4 regions of the Streptomyces sp. A5-4 genome follow, and region 2 is predicted to be linked to each of the others. Evidence: riboswitches for the same ligand, from Rfam matches in the RefSeq annotation. Region 2 holds a riboswitch; each other region holds the start of a gene.
What was found. A riboswitch is a leader RNA that binds a small molecule or an ion and turns the genes downstream of it on or off. The one in region 2 is predicted to bind cyclic di-AMP.

Region 1 (3,457 bases), 3.8 Mb from region 2:
TGGAGTCCAGGTTCGGGGCGAAGCCGCCCTCGTCGCCGAGGCCGGTGGACAGGCCCTTGGTCTTCAGGACGGACTTGAGGGTGTGGTAGACCTCCGTGCCCCAGCGCAGCGCCTCGGAGAAGGACTCCGCGCCGATCGGCGCGATCATGAATTCCTGAATGTCCACGTTGGAGTCGGCGTGCGACCCACCGTTGAGGATGTTCATCATCGGGACGGGCAGCAGGTGCGCGTTGGGTCCGCCGAGGTAGCGGAAGAGCGGCAGGTCGGACGCCTCGGAAGCGGCGTGCGCGACGGCGAGCGAGACGCCGAGGATGGCGTTCGCGCCGAGCGAGCCCTTGTTCTCAGTGGCATCCAGGTCGCACATGGCCTGGTCGATCAGGCGCTGCTCGGTGGCGTCGTAGCCGACGAGCTCCGGGCCGATCTGCTCGATGACGGCGAGGACTGCCTTCTCGACGCCCTTGCCGAGGTAGCGGTTCGGGTCACCGTCGCGAAGTTCGACGGCCTCGAACGCGCCGGTGGAAGCACCGGAGGGAACGGCAGCACGACCGGTGCTGCCGTCGTCGAGGCCGACCTCGACCTCGACCGTGGGGTTGCCTCGGGAGTCCAGGATTTCCCGGGCTACGACGACGTCGATGGACGGCACGAGAGCATCTCCTTATGGGGTGTGACGCTAGGGGTGCAGGGTCACTTTGGCCTTGCGCCAAGAGCCTAACCGGCTCGGGGGCATCAACCGGCCGATCGCCCGTTCCCTGGGACAAGAACACGCACTTGCCGGGGCAAATAATGACGAAACCCCGGCCCGGCGCGTACGGGGGAGAACGCGCCGGGCCGGGGTGGTTCTGTGGGGCGAGCCCCTCAGCCGCTCAGCTGCTCAGATTCGAGCTCACTTGAGGTGCAGCTGCTGGCCCGGGTAGATGACATCGGCGTCGGTGACGATGTCCTTGTTCAGCTCGAAGACCTTGTCCCAGCCGCCCTTGACCTTCTCGGCCTTGGCGATCTTGCCGAGGGTGTCGCCGGCCTTGACCTTGTACTCGCCGTCGCCCTTCTTGATGGGGGCGGCGGCCTTGGCCTCGGCCTGCGGGGCGGAGCGGACCTCGCTGCGCGAGGCGGGCTGCTCGGCGGCGCGCGGCTCGGCCTGCTTCTGCTCCTGCTGCGGCTCGGCCTGCTTCTGCGTGTCGGAGCCCGAGGCGTCGACACCCGGGTCCACACCGTCGTTGGTGAGGCCACCGGCGCCGGCGCATGCCCAGGCACCCGGGCCCTGGAGGTCGAGGAGACGCTCGGCAGCAGCGATCTGCTGGCTCTTGGAGGCCTGGGCGGCGCTCGGGGCGTACTGCGTACCGCCCGCTGCGGCCCAGCTGGACGGCGAGAACTGCAGGCCGCCCGAGTAGCCGTTGCCGGTGTCGATGGACCAGTTGCCGCCGGACTCGCACTGGGCGACGGCGTCCCACGTCTCGACGGAGGCCGCCGAGGCGGAGGACGCGCCCATCAGCGGGGCGGCGATGACAGCGCCGCTGATGCCGGCGAGCGCGGCGACACGGGTGGCCTTGGACGGGCGACGGTGCTTGGCCTTGCTGGAAAACAGCATGTGACATCTCCTCACCGACGCCTACGAGGTGAGCTGTCGGGTTCGGGCCAAGTGAGTTGCCCGGCTGCACGTACGGATGCGCAGCTTTACCCCTAGCCGGTTCCGGTTCGTCTCTCGACGGCCGGGCCCGGCGCTTACCTGGGTCCCCCGCTCCTGCCTACGGCGCTTTACGCGTCGGTTCCCCCCGACCGACGGCAGGATTCGGCGTGACGGTCGACGGGGCCCGCGGTGGCGAGCGGTCCGACCGTAAACACACGACTCCCTGATGTCCAAAGGCGAACATCAGGGAGATATCCCCCTTACTTGCTTCCGCGGCGAGGGCATCCGTGCAGGTCAGAGGCGACACGAGGAGGGCTTGTCGGCGGGACACGCCAGTTGAGACAAAGAGACCCTTGTCTCACTGGCGCCAAACCGGACATTCGACCGCGAACTACCCCTGCTTCGCGGTCAGATCAAGGCTCTGGCCGGGGCGGATGAGGTCCGCGTCGGAGCCGACGACACCCTCGTTCGCCTCGTAGATCGCCGACCAGCCGCCCGAGACGTCGTGCGTGTCGGCGATGGTCCAGAGGCTGTCACCGGCGACGACGACGTACTCGCCGTCCGTGGCGACGGCGTCGTCCGCGTCACGTGCCGATCCGTCACCTCGTGAGGCATGACGCCCCGATTCACGCGACTCATCCGCATGTCCGGTGGCGGCTTCGGCGCTCTCGCCGGGCTCCTCGGCCTTCCCGCCGCGGTGCTTGCCCTGCGGCGTGCCCTCTTCGGTGGTGGGCGCCGCGGACTTCTCCGCGGGCTTCCGGGGGGCCTGGGAGGGCGTCGCGGACGCGGGGGGCGCGGTCGGGTCGGCGGAGTCGGTCGACTTCGCGGAGTCGCCCGTCTTCGGCTTCGCCGGGTCCCCCGTCGTTCCCTTCACGTCCTCGGCCCCGTCGGCCTCGGCCGGGTCCGGGGTGTCCGACGGCTTCGGCGCGGTGGCGCCGTCGGCCGGCTCGGCGTTGTCGCCCGCCGCCAGGCCCGAGATCACCGAGCAGCTCGGCCAGGCCTGCGGGCCCTGGTCGGCGAGCACCTTGTCCGCGATCTGGATCTGCTGCGAGCGGCTGGCGAGGTCGGCGCGCGGCGCGTACGCCGTACCGCCGAAGCTCTTCCAGGTGTCCTGCGAGAACTGGAGCCCGCCGTAGTACCCGTTACCGAGGTCGGCGCTCCACATGCCGCCGCTCTCGCATTCGGCGACCCGGTCCCAGGTCGCTGCTTCGGCCGCGCCCGCGCTGGTGGCACCGAGCAGTGGGATGGCGATGGCCGAGCCGGCGACTCCCGCCGCTACGACGAGGGCCGGAGCCTGACGCGGGCGGCGATGCCGGCCGTTCGCGGAGAGCATGCGGTTGCCTTTCGAGTGACGGCTGAGATGACGGTGAAGGTAGCCGTACTCGAACGTTTGTTACAAGTCGATGCAGCAGAGATCACGTGAAGGTCTCAACATTGACGTCCCGTCACTCCTGTTTCATCCCGAACTCGACCGGAAGCGTGCGCAGTCCGCGCATGATGAGTCCCCCGCGCCAGCGCAAATCGTCATGCTCCACCGCAAGCCGCAAGTCCGGAAGGCGCCGGAGCAGCGTCGCGAGCGCCGTCTGTCCCTCCAGCCGCGCGAGCGGTGCGCCGAGGCAGTAGTGGATGCCGTGCCCGTAGCCGAGGTGCTGATTGTCGGTCCGTGAGAGGTCCAGCGTGTCCGGGTCGTTGAACCTTTCGGGGTCCCGGTCGGCGGCGGCGAGCACCACCAGAACGGGGTCGCCCGCCGCGATGTCCTCGCCGCCCAGCGTCAGCGCCTCGGTGGCGTACCGCCAGGTCGCCAGCTCCACCGGGCCGTCGTAGCGCAGGAGT
Region 2 (3,457 bases):
TGACGTTCCACCCGCAGCCCGGCGCGGGCACCGCCACCCCGTGGGCCTTCCCCGCCCCCGAGCGCGGCGCCCTGCCCAACGGCCTGACCGTGCTGCGCTGCCACCGCCCCGGCCAGCAGGTCATGGCCGTCGAGATCTTCCTCGCCGCTCCGCTGGAGGCCGAGCCCGAGGGCCTCGACGGCATCGCCACGATCATGGCGAGGGCCTTCTCCGAGGGCACCGACAAGCACTCCGCGGAGGAGTTCGCCGCCGAGCTGGAGCGCTGCGGCGCCACACTCGACGCGTACGCGGACCACCCCGGCCTCCGGGTCTCCCTGGAGGTCCCGGTCTCCCGGCTGCCCAAGGCGCTGGGCCTGCTCGCCGACGCGCTGCGCGCACCGGCCTTCGCGGACACCGAGATCGAGCGCCTCGTGGCCAACAGGCTCGACGAGATCCCGCACGAGGCGGCCAACCCCTCGCGGCGCGCGGCCAAGCAGCTCTCCAAGGAGCTCTTCCCGGCCACTTCGCGCATGTCGCGCCCCCGCCAGGGCACCGAGGAGACGGTCAAGCGCATCGACGCTGCCGGCGTCAAGGGCTTCTACGACGCGCACGTGCGCCCGGCCACGGCCACCGCCGTGGTCGTCGGCGACCTCGAAGGCGTCGACCTGGACGCCGTGCTGGCCGAGACCCTCGGGGTCTGGACGGGCAACACCGCACCGGCCCGCCCGGTGCCGCCGATCACCGCCGACGACACGGGTCGCGTCGTCATCGTGGACCGGCCCGGCGCCGTACAGACGCAGCTGCTCATCGGCCGGATCGGCGCCGACCGGCACGACCGTGTCTGGTCGGCCCAGGTGCTCGGTACGTACTGCCTGGGCGGCACCCTCACCTCGCGTCTCGACCGGGTCCTGCGCGAGGAGAAGGGCTACACCTACGGGGTGCGCGCCTTCGGCCAGGTGCTGCGCTCCGCCGCTCCGTCCTCGGAGGGCGGGGCCACCGGTGCGGCGATGCTCGCCATCAGCGGCTCGGTGGACACCGAGTCCACCGGACCCGCGCTCGACGACCTCTGGAAGGTGCTGCGCACCCTCGCCGCCGACGGCCTCACGGACGCCGAGCGCGATGTCGCCGTACAGAACCTGGTGGGTGTCGCGCCGCTCAAGTACGAGACGGCCGCCGCGGTCGCCGGCACGCTGGCCGACCAGGTCGAGCAGCAGCTGCCCGACGACTTCCAGGCCCAGCTGTACGCGCGACTCGCCGAGACGGGCACGGTGGAGGCGACCGCGGCCGTCGTCAGCGCCTTCCCCGGCGACCGGCTGGTCACGGTGCTCGTGGGGGACGCCTCGCAGATCGAGGAGCCCGTCAGGGCCCTCGGCATCGGCGACGTGACCGTGGTCACGGGCTGAGCCGGTACGACCGCACTCGCATAGGGGTGCATAGCGGGATGTAGGAGGACCTCGGTGGCCGACAAGCCGCCGGGGTCCTTCCTGTATGTCCGTTTTGTTGCGGTGGTTGCCTGTCTGGTGTGTGGGGTGCGTTACAAAACGCTGTGTCTGTTTGGTGATTGAAAGATGTGCCGCTTAGCGTCGGTCCGGCTGTTCGTCAGCATGAGCCGCAGCCGCGGCACCGGACAGTCATCGCCGAGTCCCCGTCAGGCGCGAGCCTGGGGAGCCGGGGACCCATTCAGTCCCTGGGGTGAATCGGACGCCTCCGTATGCCGGAGGGGTCCGTAGGAGACCTTCCTGCTCCGAACCCGTCAGCTAACCCGGTAGGCGAGAAGGAAGGAAAGGACCAGCCCCTCCATGGCGTTCAGCCGCACCACCGGGAAGCACCGGCGTCCCAGCCGCATGACGCGCAGAAGCGCGAACATCGCAGGCGTCGCCGCCCTCGCGACGACCGGCGTCATCGGAACGCTGGCCTCCCCGGCGCTCGCCGCCGAGGACAGGGGCGCAGGTCCGGCCCACTCCGTCGAGGACACCGGCCTCACCCAGGCCATCGTCATCAACGACTCCCTGGCCGACCAGATAGGCGCCCAGGCCCAGGCCCAGCGCGAGGCCGCCGAGAAGGCGGAGCGCAAGGCCGAAGCCGAGCGCAGGGCAGCGGCCGAGCGCAAGGCCGAAGCCGAGCGCAAGGCCGAGGCGAAGGCCAAGAAGGAGCGCGCCGAGCGCGAGGCCAAGGAGCGCGCCGCGCGTGCGGCCGAGCGCAAGCGCCTCACCTCGTACACGCTCCCGGTCGCCGGCTCCGCCGTGACCACCGGCTACAAGTCCGGCGGCTCGCTCTGGTCCTCCGGCAGCCACTCCGGCGTCGACTTCCGTGCCGCGTCCGGCACTTCCGTCGTGGCCGTCGGCGCGGGCACCGTCGTCGAGGCCGGCTGGGGCGGCGCGTACGGCAACAACATCGTCATCAGGATGAACGACGGCACGTTCACGCAGTACGGCCACCTCTCGTCCATCACCGCCTCCGTCGGCCAGGCCGTCACGCCCGGCCAGCAGATAGGTATCTCGGGCTCGACCGGCAACTCGACCGGCCCGCACCTGCACTTCGAGGCCCGTACGAGCGCCGAGTACGGCTCGGACATGGACCCCGTCGCGTACCTGCGCGGACACGGCGTCAACGCCTGACGCGTCCGGAACGGCGCGGGCCCTGTTGGCCCGCCGCAGCCCCTGGCATTCCCGAAGGCCCCGGCTTCCCGCCGGGGCCTTCGGCGTACCCCGGTGCGTGTGCGGCCGACTCCGCCCGTCCGCCCGCGGCGATGGCCAAAAGGTATCCATGAATTCCGGCCGCCCATCGGAATTTCCCGGTTGCTGCAATAGGGTCGCAGAACAGCAGCGGATCGACCGCGTTTCGCGGGGATTGAGGCGGAGGTTCGGTCATGCGCATTCCTGCGCATTCGGTATGCACGGCAATTCGTGACGACATCGTGTCCGGTGTCTTCGAGCGGGGCGCCCGGCTCACCGAGGAGCTGCTGGCGCGCCGTTACGGCGTCTCGCGCGTCCCGGTGCGCGAGGCCCTGCGCACCCTGGAGTCCGAAGGGTTCGTCACCACGCGCCGGCATGCGGGCGCCTGCGTCGCGGAGCCCACCGAGCAGGAGGCCGCCGACCTCCTGGAGGTCCGGACGCTGCTGGAGCCGCTGGGCGCCGCACGGGCCGCCAGGCGGCGCACCGACGCGCACCTCAAGGTGCTGCGTGGCCTGGTCAGACTCGGTCAGGAGCGGGCCCGCCGGGGGCAGGGCGAGGATCTGCGCTCACTCGGCGGGTGGTTCCACGAGACCCTCGCCCAGGCCTCCGGCAGCCCCGGCCTGACGGCCCTGCTCACCCAGCTCAGGCACAAGGTCGCCTGGATGTACGCCGTCGAGCAGCACGCCCGTCCTGTCGAGTCCTGGGCGGAGCACGGCGCGATCGTGGACGCGGTGGCGCGCGGCGACGCGGAGCGGGCCAGGGCGCTGACGGCGCTGCACGCCGAACGCGCGATCCCGGCGCAC
Region 3 (3,457 bases), 1.3 Mb from region 2:
CGGGGCAGCTGCGACTGGTGCTCGGCGAGAGCGTGCACCGGCTGGCCGCCGGGGACAGCGCGCACTTCGACTCGCTGACCCCGCACCGCATCGCCGCCGTCACCGCGGACGGGGTCGATCTTCTGTTCGTCCATACGCTGCTGCAGAGCGCCGCCGCCGGGCTCTGCCTACCCCAGGAGACCTGACATGCCGGACGAGACGATCGGCGAAAAGGCCGGCGAAGAGGCGGACGTGAGGCCCGCCCGACGCGGCATCGTCGAGGACAAGTTCCCCAGGGGGCTGATGATCCGGCTCTTCGTGTACGTCGTGGCCGGCCATCTCTTCGCGGCCTTCGTCTATCTGCTCTTCACGCTGGGCGACGCGCGCTGACCGCGCCGCGCGCCGGGGCGAGGGGCCGGCCCGGGGTGCGGGAGCAGGCCCGGGCCGCGATGTCGCTCAGGCATCGTCGAGGAGCCGCAGCCGCAGCCGCTCGCGCGTCTCGGGGGTGACCCGCAGGCCTTCCGTGAGGTAGCGCTCGGCGCCGCCCCAGACCTCCTCGATGGTCTCGAAGGCGGCGTCGAGGTACTCGGCGCGGGCCTCGAAGAGCGGGCTGAGCAGTTCCATGACCTCGGGGGACATGCCGACGGGGGAGTTGTCGCTGCGGCTGACCTTGTAGCGGCGCGACGGGTCGTTCGACTTGAGGTAGTCGGCCACGATGGCCTCGCGCTCGACGCCGACCGCCAGCAGCGACACCGCTATCGAGAGCCCCGCGCGATCCTTGCCCGCCGCGCAGTGCATCAGCGCCGGGACGCTGTCCTCGGCCAAGGCGTGCAGCACCTGGCTGTGCTCGCCGGTGCGCTCCTTGATGATCTCGCGGTAGGTGTCGGACATCCGCCCCGCCGCCTTGCCGTCCGCGAGAATCTCGCGCAGCTCGTCGAGGTTTCCGTCGCGGACCATCTTCCAGAACACCGCGCCGTCGGCCGGGTCGGTCAGCGGCAGGTTCACATTGCGTACACCCGCCAGCTCGACGTCCGGACCCTCCAGCTTCTGGTCCGCCTCATTGCGGAAGTCGAAGATCGTGTGCAGGCCGAGGGAGTCGAGAAAGACCGCGTCGGCGACGGTGGCGTGTGCCAGGTGCCCGCTGCGGAAGAGCACGCCGTGCCGCACCTGCCGGCCGTCCACGGTCGGCAGGCCGCCCACATCGCGGAAGTTGCGCACTCCGGCAAGGTCGGGCTCTGTCGACGGGACCTGCGGCAGCTGCTGTGTCACGGTGACTCCTGAAGTGTCTGCCGTCGGCGTTGCTCGCCGATCTGGGCACCGTTCGACGATACGACATGAGTACCTGAGGCAATTGTCTCGGCCGTGCACGCGCGGCCGTCGCCCCGGGCCGAGCGGGAGCTGCCCGTACCTGGCCATGAACTCCACGCCCCCGTGTGCCGATTGGGGCCAGGGGGGGCGCGTGCCCGACCCCACCATCGCCACCGCCCCGCGCGCCAACTGGAGGGCCTCGCGGTACACCGGGCGGAAGGCCGACCACCGCGGTGTCCCGGTCGCCCTCACCGGGGAGTTCCTGGCCGGCTACCGGCTGCACCCGAGGGGCCCCACTGTTCGGACGCGCGGCGCGTACCAGGGGAGTGGCTGAGCGGCGAGCCGGCCGAGGCGGGTGTGACCACCTTCGCCGGTCCGCGCGCCGATGATCCGGACACCTCGCCGGACCTGGCGTGGGGCCGGCGTACAAGCTGGTGGTGCTCCGGGTGTCCGGCGCGGGCCCTGGTCGTCGACTGCGCGGAGGTCAGGATCACCGACTTCGGGCGGCGAGTAGCACTTGGGGCGAATCGGGCTATTTGTGGGTAACACCCCTTGTGGGCAAGGGGGATGGTGTGCTTGCTGGTGAGCAGGATCATATTCGTGACGGTGCGTGGCGAAGTCGTGAAGCGAATACCAGGTCGTGGGCGGGGCGTGAAGATCGGTAATCCACGGAGTGTGACGACAAATCCCCACGGGATTGCCGCAGAGCGATGATCAGCCATGGCCGATTGTCCTGATCGGCTTGTTCGAGGACGCCTCGGCGGCTTACGGTCACCGTCAATCCGGGTGGATCGCCGAATCCTGCCACCGCCCGGAAACCCCACGACACTCACGTGTGGCAGGAGCGGGGGACCCAGGTAGTACGCCGTCATCCGGAACTCCGGACCGGCTCGGGGTTAAGTCGCGCGGTTGCGCGGCCGGGCATCTCCAGCCCGAACCCGACAGCTCACCTCGTAGGCGCCGGAGAGGAAATTCGCCATGCCCGCAAAGGGTAAGCACCGCCGCCCGAGGTCCAACTCGATCACCCGTGGATTCGTCGCCGCGGGAACGGGCGGAGCCGCACTCGCACTTCCGTTCATCGCCGCCACCGGCGCGAACGCCGCGGAGAACGCCGCACCGGCCGCCGCGCCCGCCGTGGCCCCCGAGAAGGCCGCGTCCGCCGCAGCCGTCTCGCAGCAGAAGCAGCAGCCGAAGAAGGCCGGCAGCAAGACGTACGCCGTGGTCTCCGGCGACTACCTGTCGAAGATCGCCGACCAGCAGAACGTGCGCGGCGGCTGGCAGAAGCTGTACGAGGACAACCGGTCGACCGTCGGCGACAACCCCGGGCTGATCATGCCGGGCATGAAGCTCAGCATCGGCGCGAAGGCGGCCGGCTCCGCCCCGTCGTCCGCGTCGCAGTCGTCGGCCAAGGCCGCCGCACCCGCCGCGCAGCCGAAGTCGTCCTCCTCGCAGTCCTCCTCCTCCGCGAGCGGATCGGAGAAGTCCGAGTCGGCCGGCTCCGCATCGACGGCGTCGTCCTCCGGCTTCACCGCCCCGGTCTCCGCGGGCATCACCACCTCCTACCGCGCCTCCGGCGGCAGCTGGTCCAGCGGCTACCACACGGGCGTCGACTTCTCCGCGTCCAGCGGCACCTCGGTCAAGGCCGTCGGCGCCGGCACCGTCGTCTCCGCGGGCTGGAGCGGCTCGTACGGCAACGAGGTCGTCATCCAGCACAACGACGGCCGCTACTCGCAGTACGCCCACCTGTCCTCGCTGTCCGTCTCGTCCGGCCAGAGCGTCACCGGCGGCACGCAGATCGGTCTCTCCGGCAGTACCGGCAACTCCACGGGCCCGCACCTGCACTTCGAGATCAGGACCGGCCCGAGCTACGGCTCCGACATAGACCCGCTGGGTTACCTGCGCGGTCACGGCGTCTCCGTCTGACACACGCCCTCTCTCCGGGCCACGGGCATCGCCTTCGTATGCCCCCTTCCGCGCCGCACACCGGCCGCGGAAGGGGGCGTACGCGTTGAACCAGGTCCGTCCAGGCCGGCCCAGGCATATTCCGGGGTTGACCCAAACTTGACCGGTGTCCTTTCTCACCGGCGTCAACCCCCTCCCTACGGTGGCGTAGGTCACTTGATCCAGTGGAGCATGGGCCGACGTGGGAGACGATGCGAGATCATTCAGG
Region 4 (3,457 bases), 3.2 Mb from region 2:
CGAAGTACGGGACGGCGGACAGGCCAGCGGCGGCGGCGGTGTCCTGGAGTTCGCCCTCGTAGGTGTCGCGCGAGACGAGGTTGTAGTGCGGCTGGAGGGCGACATAGCGCGCCAGCCCTTCCTGCTCCGAGAAGGCCAGGGACGCCCGGAGGCGTTCGGCGCTGATGTTGGAGGCGGCGATCGCGCGGACCTTGCCGTCCTTCACCAGCTGGTCGAGAGCGGTGATGATCTCCTCGACGGGCACGGTCTCGTCGTCGAAGTGCGTGTAGTAGAGGTCGATGTGGTCGGTGCCGAGCCGACGCAGCGACTCGTCGGCGGCGGCCTTGATGTTCGTACCGGCCAGCCCCTTGTACGAGGGGTGGGCGCCGACCTTGGTGGCGACGACGACCTCGGAGCGGTTGCCTCGCGAGGCGAGCCAGCGGCCGAGGACGCGCTCGGACTCGCCGCCCTCGTTGCCCGGGGCCCAGGCCGAATAGGAGTCGGCGCTGTCGACGAAGTTGCCGCCCCCGGCGACGTACGCGTCGAGGACGGCGAAGGACTGCGCCTCGTCGGCGGTCCAGCCGAAGACGTTGCCACCGAGGGCGAGCGGGAAGACGGCGAGCTCGGAGCTGCCCAGCTTGCGGAGAGAAGTCATGGGTTGATCAACCGCATGGCGGGCACATGCATTCCCCGGCCGGCTCCGGGACTCCCGCAGCCGGCCCGAGGTCTCAGACGTTGAGGCCCTTGCCGCGCAGCCAGGACGCGGGGTCGACGCCGTCGCCGCCGGGTGTGTGCACTTCGAGGTGCAGGTGCGGGCCCGTCACATTGCCGGTGGCGCCGACGTTGCCGATGGTGTCGCCCGTGCCGACGTCGCCCGAGGTGACGCTCATCGAGGAGAGGTGGCAGTACCAGATCTCCGTACCGTCATCGAGTTCGAGGACGATGCGGTAGCCGTAGGAGCCCGACCAGCCCGCCGACTTGATGGTCCCGCCGTGCACGGCCTTGACCGGCGTGCCCGTCGGGGCAGCGAAGTCGAGCCCGGTGTGCTGACCGGAGGACCACATCGAGCCGGACTGGCCGTAGGTGGAGGTGAGCGTGTACGAGGAGGTCGGCAGGGAGTAGCTGGCGGCCAGCTTCGCGAGCCGCTTCGCCTCGGCCTTGGCCTTGGCCGCTTCCTCCGCCTTGCGCTCCTTCTCGGCGGCGTCGGCCTTCGCCTCGTCCTGCTGGGACTTCGCATCCGCCGCGGCCTGCTCGGCGGCGGCCGACTCGGCGGCCTGCGCGACGTCGGCGTCCGCGGCGGCCTGCTGCTGGTCGGCCTGCTGGAGTATGCGGGCGCGGAGCAACTCGCCGGCGTCGGTGGTGCCCTGCTGCGCGTCGGCGGTGCTGATACCGGCGGTGGTGAGCGGGGTGGCGGCGACGACCGCTTCGCCCGTGGTGACGCCGGAGTCTTTCGCGTCGCCGGAGAACAGGGCGCCTACGCCGGGAAGGGACTTGGCGTCGGGCAGCGAGTCGGTGATGGCGTCCGGAAGGGAGATCGAGACGGCCGGCTTGTCCTGCGCGGTGGCGATGCCGCCCGCGCCGACGGCGGCGATGACTCCGACACCCAGAACCGTGGAGCTGCGGGCGATGCCACCGCGCTGCTTGGCCACGCGGTGCTTGCCGCGCACGGGACGAATGGAGTCCTCGGTGGGATTCCACTCTTCCCAAGTACCCTCCCCGCGAATGAGGTCGGCGGGGTCGTTCGGCACCCCGTAGGGGGGCAGGGGGGCCACGGGGGCAGGGGTGTTGGACGCCACGGAGGCGTGCTCCTTTCCTTCCTTCTCGCCTACCGGGTTAGCTGACGGGTTCGGAGCAGGAAGGTCTCCTACGGGCCAGGTTCGGCCCGATTCACCCCAAGGAACATGGTTCCCCGGTTCCCTTGCGGAATTCGGCGCATGCACACGGTGTCGCCTCTTGCGACGACTGGGACAACCGCGCTGCGTTATCGAACGTTAATAGAGACCCGGTCCGGTTCCAAGCTGTTCCTGGTGATCGTTAACGTCTTCGCCACAGACTTAGCGGGACACAATCGGTCACAACGGGTCGAGTTGATCGACACTCAGCAAACATCGATTTCTTGACGGTTCGTCAATTGTTACGCGCAGCGGTGCGCTACGACTACGGAGCGTCGCAGCAAGGCGGAACGCGACCTTTCCAGCGTCCTCAGGGACCGGAGCGCGTCCCGGATCCATCGCCGGATTCATCGCCGAACCCACTGCCGGGCGCCGCACGGGGTGGCCCGCCGTCGGGCGCGCCCGCTGCCGCGCCTCCTGCCCCTGCCCCGCGCCCCGGCCCGCCCGCTGCCGCCGGTCTCTGCCGCTCGGCCCGCCTGACGATCTCCACGGTCCTGCGCCGGTCCTGCTGCCCCTCGGAGGGCCGCCCGACCGCCAGCAGCGCCATGTCGTCCGTGGACCCGCCACCGGTGTGCAGCCGTACGTCGTCGATGAGCGCGCCCAGCAGCTCCTCGGGCCCGGGAAAGATCCGGCCGCGCAGCCGCGCCTGCGGGTCGTAGAAGACGCCCGCCGCGTCGCGGGCCTCGGACAGGCCGTCCGTGTAGAGGAGCAGCGTGGCCCCCGCCGGGTAGGGGTGCTCCTGCGCCCGGTCCGGCCAGGCCCCCAGCTCGGCCATCCCCAGCGGCAGCGCGGGCTCGACCGGCTCGATGACGTCCAACGCCCCGTCGGCGTACAGCAGCAACGGCTCGGGGTGGCCGCGGTTGACCAGCCGTAGGACTCCACGGTCCCGAGAGATCTCGGCGAGCACGGCGGTGGTGAAGCCCTCGAACGCGTCGAGGCCGTCGCGCCGGGTCCCTTCGCGCGCCAGCGCCCGCTCCAGCCGCTGCGCGACGCCCTCCAGCGAGGACTCCTGCTCGGCGGCCTCGCGAAAGGCTCCGATGACCACCGCGACGGCCTCCACGGCGTCCATCCCCTTGCCCCGGACGTCCCCCACCACCAGGCGCACGCCGTACGGCGTTTCCTGCACGGCGAAGAGGTCGCCGCCGATGAAGGCGTCCGCCTGCGCCGCCTCGTAGCGCGCCGCGACGTACAGCCCGGCGATCCGGTCGGCGGGCGTGGGCAGCACGGCACGCTGGGCCGCCTCGGCGATCTCCCGGGCGGAGGCCAGCTCGCGGTCGCTGCGCCGCACGACACGGTTGATGACCACCGCGAGGGCGGCCACGGTGACCACGGTGACCAGCTCGGTGGCGGCCTCGACCTGTGTCGCGGTCTGCGTACGAACGTGCAGCCCGGCGATGGCCAGGGTCGAGGCGATCCCGGTCAGCACGGTGTTGCTGAGGGAGAAGAGCGGGGCGGCGATCAGCGGGGCGGCGGCGAAGAGGGGCGACGCCGTGAAGTTCGACGGGGTCATGAGGTCGAAGAACAAACCGCCGACGATCAGCAGTGCGGGCATAGCCCGGACGAACCGCCGGGTCGTACGGGCACCC

Region 1: linked by a shared signal. The riboswitch ahead of ACLLJJ_RS13990 (transglycosylase family protein) and the one ahead of ACLLJJ_RS32010 (M23 family metallopeptidase) in region 2 are both predicted to bind cyclic di-AMP.
Region 3: linked by a shared signal. The riboswitch ahead of ACLLJJ_RS38160 (M23 family metallopeptidase) and the one ahead of ACLLJJ_RS32010 (M23 family metallopeptidase) in region 2 are both predicted to bind cyclic di-AMP.
Region 4: linked by a shared signal. The riboswitch ahead of ACLLJJ_RS16430 (M23 family metallopeptidase) and the one ahead of ACLLJJ_RS32010 (M23 family metallopeptidase) in region 2 are both predicted to bind cyclic di-AMP.

The regions. Positions count from the first base shown of each region.
Region 1 is NZ_CP178591.1:3,043,661-3,047,117, forward strand. It holds gene eno (phosphopyruvate hydratase) at 1-643, opposite strand, end outside; gene ACLLJJ_RS13990 (transglycosylase family protein) at 884-1,585, opposite strand; cyclic di-AMP (ydaO/yuaA leader) riboswitch at 1,589-1,760, opposite strand; gene ACLLJJ_RS13995 (transglycosylase family protein) at 2,016-2,957, opposite strand; gene ACLLJJ_RS14000 (cytochrome P450 family protein) at 3,070-3,457, opposite strand, start outside.
Region 2 is NZ_CP178591.1:6,835,710-6,839,166, forward strand. It holds gene ACLLJJ_RS32005 (M16 family metallopeptidase) at 1-1,382, shown strand, start outside; cyclic di-AMP (ydaO/yuaA leader) riboswitch at 1,605-1,766, shown strand; gene ACLLJJ_RS32010 (M23 family metallopeptidase) at 1,779-2,597, shown strand; gene ACLLJJ_RS32015 (GntR family transcriptional regulator) at 2,849-3,457, shown strand, end outside.
Region 3 is NZ_CP178591.1:8,164,809-8,168,265, forward strand. It holds gene ACLLJJ_RS38140 (helix-turn-helix domain-containing protein) at 1-185, shown strand, start outside; gene ACLLJJ_RS38145 (DUF6126 family protein) at 187-369, shown strand; gene ACLLJJ_RS38150 (tyrosine-protein phosphatase) at 436-1,248, opposite strand; gene ACLLJJ_RS38155 (hypothetical protein) at 1,439-1,621, shown strand; cyclic di-AMP (ydaO/yuaA leader) riboswitch at 2,086-2,262, shown strand; gene ACLLJJ_RS38160 (M23 family metallopeptidase) at 2,266-3,210, shown strand; gene ACLLJJ_RS38165 (SGNH/GDSL hydrolase family protein) at 3,431-3,457, shown strand, end outside.
Region 4 is NZ_CP178591.1:3,592,291-3,595,747, forward strand. It holds gene ACLLJJ_RS16425 (aldo/keto reductase) at 1-634, opposite strand, end outside; gene ACLLJJ_RS16430 (M23 family metallopeptidase) at 708-1,775, opposite strand; cyclic di-AMP (ydaO/yuaA leader) riboswitch at 1,787-1,922, opposite strand; gene ACLLJJ_RS16435 (PP2C family protein-serine/threonine phosphatase) at 2,182-3,423, opposite strand.